Regions from separate parts of the Leclercia sp. GHBNCSD genome, predicted to be linked through region 1. Evidence: riboswitches for the same ligand, from Rfam matches in the RefSeq annotation. Region 1 holds a riboswitch; the other holds the start of a gene.
What was found. Region 1 has a riboswitch for thiamine pyrophosphate ahead of thiB (thiamine ABC transporter substrate binding subunit). Riboswitches for the same ligand answer to the same signal wherever they lie in the genome.
Positions count from the first base shown of each region.

Region 2: linked by a shared signal. The riboswitch ahead of thiM (hydroxyethylthiazole kinase) and the one ahead of thiB (thiamine ABC transporter substrate binding subunit) in region 1 are both predicted to bind thiamine pyrophosphate.

Region 1 covers NZ_JBQVYO010000001.1:1,190,157-1,193,174, reverse strand. The annotation lists gene thiP (thiamine/thiamine pyrophosphate ABC transporter permease ThiP) at 1-878, opposite strand, end outside; gene thiB (thiamine ABC transporter substrate binding subunit) at 854-1,837, opposite strand; TPP riboswitch at 1,872-1,971, opposite strand; gene sgrR (HTH-type transcriptional regulator SgrR) at 2,008-3,018, opposite strand, start outside.
Region 2 covers NZ_JBQVYO010000001.1:3,551,117-3,554,134, forward strand. The annotation lists gene ACT3IC_RS16945 (hypothetical protein) at 1-649, opposite strand, end outside; TPP riboswitch at 1,198-1,295, shown strand; gene thiM (hydroxyethylthiazole kinase) at 1,331-2,101, shown strand; gene thiD (bifunctional hydroxymethylpyrimidine kinase/phosphomethylpyrimidine kinase) at 2,098-2,898, shown strand; gene fbaB (class I fructose-bisphosphate aldolase) at 3,017-3,018, shown strand, end outside.

The DNA.
Region 1 (3,018 bases):
AGGCCATCGGTCAGACGGCTGCGCAGGCTATCCTGCGGATCGCGCCAGCCGGCAAGCTGGCTGGCGCCGATGGGGATAGCTTTTCCCAACCGCTGGCTCAGCATCACCAGCCCCAGACAGCAGACCATCTGCACCATCGCCAGCAGGGCCGCGCGGCCCGGATCGTAGTCGTAACTCAGGGCCTGATAGATGGCGAGCTCGATGGTGGTGGCCTGCGGCCCGCCGCCGAGCGAGAGCACGGTGGCGAAGCTGGCAAAGCAGAGCATAAAGATCAGGGCGGCGACGGGGGGGATCTGGCGGCGCAGCCATGGCCATTCGACAAAACGGAAAAATGACCCGCCACGCATCCCAAGCTGGGCGGCAAGCTGGCGCTGTTCGCCGGGGATATTTTCCAGCGCCTGTAAGAGCAGGCGCGTTGCCATCGGCATGTTGAAAAAGAGGTGCGCCAGCAGGATCCCCTGCAGGCCATAGGGCGAGAAGCGCCACTCAAGCCCGAGTGCCTGGAATAGCGCGGCCAGCCAGCCCTGACGCCCGTAAACGCTGAGAATGCCAAATACCGCCACCAGTACCGGCAGGATCAGGGTCATGGCGCACAGGCGTAGCAGCGCCTGCCTGCCAGGGAAGCGACGCCGGTAGAGCGCGCGGGCAAGAAATATCGCGGGCACGACGGAGAGCAGGGCGGAGAGAAACGCCTGCCAGAACGAGAAGCGGATAACGTGCCACAGATAGCTGTCGTGCAGAAGCGCCGCGACGTCGGTGGCTGGCGCGTTAAACCACAGCGCCAGAAATGCGCCCAGGGCGACGGCCACCATCAGCGTGGCGGCCAGCAGCCCCGGCAGCAACCAGCCGGCGATTAACGGCTGACGGCGCGTTGCCATTCACTGACCCATGCTGCACGTTTCCCGGCCACTTCCTGCGGGGTAAATTCCAGCGTGGTTTGCGGTTTCACCAGGGTATCAAAACCTGCCGGTAACGTCACATTGGTCACCGGATACATCCAGTTGCCGGTCGGGATGGCGTTCTGGAACGACGGAGAAACCATAAATTTCAGGAACTTCTCAGCCAGCTCCGGCTGCTTGCTGGCTGCGGTCCGGGCGGCGACCTCAACCTGCAGATAGTGACCTTCAGCAAAGTCAGCGGCGGCATAGTTCTCTTTTTTCTCGGCGATGATGTGGTACGCCGGGGAGGTGGTATAGCTCAGCACCAGATCGCTTTCCCCTTTCAGGAACAGACCATAGGCTTCGCTCCAGCCTTTGGTCACGGTGACCGTTTTGGCGGCCAGTTTCTGCCAGGCTTCCGGGGTCTTGTCGCCGTAGACCTTTTGCATCCACAGCAGCAGACCCAGCCCCGGGGTGCTGGTGCGGGGATCTTCGTAGATCACCCGCCACTTCTGGTCGCTCTCAACCAGCTCTTTCAGGCTCTTTGGCGGATTTTTCAGCTTGTTTTTGTCGTAGACGAAGGCGAAGTAGCCGTAATCGAAAGGCACAAAGGTGTCGTTCTTCCAGCCGCCAGGGACGTTAACCGCCTCGGCCGCCACACCGCTTTTGGCGAACAGCCCGGTCTGGGTGGCTGCTTCCAGCAGATTGTTATCCAGCCCCAGCACCACGTCGGCTTTGCTGTTTTTGCCTTCCATGCGCAGGCGGTTCAGCAGCGAGACGCCATCCTCCAGCGCCACGAACTTCAGCTCGCACTTGCAGTCGGCCTCAAAGGCTTTTTTGACCGCCGGGCCCGGGCCCCAGTCGGCAGCGAAAGAGTCATAGGTGTAGACCGTCAGGACAGGACTGGCAACGGCAGGCAGCGCAACCAGCGCCAACAGGGGAAGAACAGTTTTGAACACTTTGCACCTCATTGTTTGAGAGTGGCAAAGGATTTTGAGCAACAGCCTCAAATCCCTTCGCCGGCGTTATCCGGATCAGGTTCGACGGGTATTTTCTCAGCACACGCTTTCACGCAGCACCCCGTTGAGAACGGCAGTATTGTAATGATTTGGTGAATATTACGAAAGTGTTATGGTTCCGGCGGCGCAAACCACGCCGATTTAAAATCAAACCACCCCAGCGTATTCATACGCAAGCCGCGCATACTGCGCTGCCCCTGGATCATCAGCCAGTGGTGGATCAGCGGGACGATCGCCTGCTGGGCGAGCAGCTGCTGGCACCAGACCGCAAGATTCATCTCACCCGCGCGCCACTCGGCGGCGTCCTGTTGCCAGTCCCGCTCAATACAGTTTTGCAGAAGCGGCACCTCATAGAGATGTGAGAACAGCGAGAAATCCAGCGGCAGGGTGAAGTTGACGCTGTTGAGCCAGATGTCGCTCACGATCTCGCCGCGATGCCACTCCTCATAGCTGACCTCCTGAATGTTCAGCGTCACCTGCTCGGCGGCGAGCAGCTCGCTCATCATTCTGGCGATCACCCGATGTTCGATATGTTCGCGGTAGAAGGTCAGGGTGAGGCTCTCCAGCCCGGCCGGTTGGTCGCCGCGTCCCGGACGGGCATGGTGCCAGCGCGGCAGCAGGCCATACGCCGGGAACCAGTAGGACTGATATACTTCCTCAGCCTGATAGATCAGGTTCGCCGGGGAGAGGATCCGGCTTACCCACTGGCGCACCTCGGCGCTGGCCCCGAGGTGGGAGCGGGCGTCAAACAGCAGATAGTAACAGCCCTCTTCGAGGCGGCTCTCCACTGCCTTTTCCCCCTCGGTTGGCCCCTCCAGGGTCAGGCCGACGCTCAGCTCTTCGTTGATATCCGGCAACACCCAGACGTTCACCTCGTCAATCAGCGCCCGGTAGCCGAAGTAATCATCGAAGGCGCGGATCTTCAGCTGGTTATTGTTATTACGGGAAACCGCATACGGCCCGGTGCCCACCGGCAGGCTGGCAAAGTTGTGCATGGTTTCCCACTCCCGCGGCAGGATCATAGATGGCACATACCCCAGCAGCCACGGCAGCCAGCGGTCGGGCTGCGTAAGCTGAATATCGAGCGTCCAGGCGGTGGGCGACTGGACCCGGCTGATGTG
Region 2 (3,018 bases), 2.4 Mb from region 1:
TATCAAGAATGTTTTCAATTGATGCTATATATTTTAATGTTGATTCAGCACTCCTGGTAGGTGGGTTTTCCAATTTCTCTTTTAAAGCAATCCATAGATTATCTACTCGGCGTACGAAATTTTCGTCAGCGATGAATTCACCAGAGCTAGTAGACGCCATAGGATAAGAGTACCTATAGGTCGAATAACAGTTGTCAAACTCTAGAGTATATTTTTCGCCTGCCACTTGGAAACTTTTAAATGGTAAGCTTTCAAACATCTCAATAGTGTTTTTTCTATGAGAGTAAAAACCATCAGCCTTGTTTTTTCTTTCTGCTTCTTTTATCTGTTTATCAGTCTGAATGGTTCGATGTATGTTATTTACAACTACGCCAAAGGGAATTGATAAGGATAACAATCCTAACGGCAATTTGCTGATTTCAATGAATTTATTAAATCCATCTGCATCAAGTTTAAGATCGTATTCTCTCCAGCATATAAACCCTATCATCAAGAAAGAAACTATAGGTATTATGATTGCTGCTTTAAATAATTGTTGGTGAGTAAGAGGCTCAGCATTCATTTTGAATGCTTTAACCTTAAACAAATATAAAATGTGTAGTACTAAATATAATAGGAAAAATGCAAATATACCTGAGTTCAATGTCATTTTATCATGCCTTTGATTTTTAATTATTGGTAACTTTTAAATTAAATAATGAAGAGCGCTAAAGCAGCTTCACAAACAACCCTAGTATAATTTTAGCTATTAAACTAAAGGTTTTAACTCTCTTTACTATGAAATCTGATTGCCAATTCTAATTTGTTTTAGTGTCGAGTGAAAGAGGGTTTTAATAATTTGAATGATTTATAACCTTACTTAATCTTGTTGTCTTGACCCACACCCTTACTATCGGACAGCTAACGCAGTTAGCGTTTCTTCTGTCTTTTGCTCCTGCCTTACGCGAAGAAGCGATTGCCCGGAGACGAGTAACTGGAAGCCTGCGACAGTTACAACTTACCTACGCTCTTCACCTCAAGCGGATATACAAGCGGGTGAGCACATTTCAGGTAATTAATTACGTGAGAAACCTATTTCTGGTGTGATAACTGCTGTGATAAGCACTGTGATAAATCGATAATCCTTGCACCCTGCCTACGGCCCCGGTTACACTAAACGCCTACAATTTGTTTCTGTGTAAATGATTGTTTTGTAATTGATTTGACTCGGGGTGCCCTTCTTTGTGAAGGCTGAGAATATACCCGTACCACCTGATCTGGATAATGCCAGCGTAGGGAAGTCAGATGCCCTCCGGGCTATCGCTTCTTCGCGCAAGGCAGGAGCGATACCATGCAGCCTGACCTGCTTAATCTACACGCCTTACACCATTTCCGAACCCGTTCTCCGCTGACCCACTGCATGACCAACGACGTGGTGCAGACCTTTACCGCCAATGTCCTGCTGGCCCTTGGTGCATCACCGGCGATGGTGATTGAAGCCGAAGAGGCGGAACAATTCTCCGCGCTGGCCGATGCGCTGCTGATCAACGTCGGCACCCTGACCGCACCGCGCGCCCAGGCGATGCGCCGGGCCATTGAAAGCGCGGTGGCGGCGGACAAGCCCTGGACGCTCGATCCGGTAGCCGTTGGCGCGCTGGCGTACCGCACCCGTTTTTGCCAGCAAATTCTCACCCTGAAACCGGCGGCCATTCGCGGCAATGCCTCGGAAATTCTCGCGCTCGCCGGGATGAGCGCGGGCGGGCGCGGGGTGGACACCACCGACACGGCGGCCAGCGCGCTACCCGCTGCCCAGGCGCTGGCGCGGCAAACCAATGCGATTGTGGTGGTGACGGGGGAGGTGGATTACGTCACTGACGGACTGCGCACCCAGACCCTGACGGGGGGCGACCCGATGATGACCCGGGTGGTGGGCACCGGCTGTGCGCTATCGGCGGTGGTGGCGGCCAGCTGTTCGCTGCCGGGCGACCGGCTGGATAACATCGCGGCGGCCTGTGGCTGGATGAAACGGGCCGGTACCCTTGCGGCTGCTCAAAGCCGCGGGCCGGGCAGTTTTGCGGCAACGTTCCTTGATGCCCTGTGGGCTCTGGGGGCACAACGATGAAACGCATTAATGCCCTGACCATTGCCGGTACCGACCCCAGCGGCGGCGCTGGCATCCAGGCTGACCTCAAAACCTTCTCCGCGCTCGGCGCATACGGCTGCTCGGTGATCACCGCCCTGGTAGCCCAGAATACCCGGGGGGTGCAGTCGGTCTATCGCATTGAGCCTGATTTTGTAGCGGCGCAGCTTGAGTCGGTGTTCAGCGATGTACGCATCGACACCACCAAAATTGGCATGCTGGCGGAGGCCGATATCGTCGAGGCCGTCGCGGAGCAGCTCCTGCGTCATCAGGTTAAAAACGTGGTACTGGATACGGTGATGCTGGCGAAAAGTGGCGATCCGCTCCTTTCACCTTCCGCCGTCGATACGCTGCGTAAGAAACTGCTGCCGCAGGTGGCGCTCATTACCCCTAACTTACCCGAAGCCGCGGCGTTGCTGGATGCGCCCCATGCCCGCAATGAGCAGGAGATGAAAGCCCAGGGCGATGCCCTGCTGGCGATGGGGTGTGAAGCGGTGCTGATGAAGGGCGGGCATCTGGACGATCCTGAAAGCCCCGACTGGCTGTTCACCCGGGATGGAACCCTGCGTTTTACCGCCCCGCGCATCAATACTAAAAATACCCACGGCACCGGCTGTACGCTCTCGGCCGCGCTGGCTGCGCTGCGCCCGCAGCATGATAGCTGGGCAGATACGGTGCGCGAGGCCAAAGCCTGGCTCTCCTGCGCGCTGGCACAGGCGGACACGCTGGAAGTGGGGCAGGGCATTGGTCCGGTCCACCATTTCCATGCCTGGTGGTGAAGGTTAACGCCTATCGCTGGAAAATTCGCCACCCACAGACCAGGCTTAGGGAGCTCGCAATCCTGTGAGCCTGGAGAAAACATGCCGACAGCCCGTCGGCACTAAGGGGAGCAAAACTAT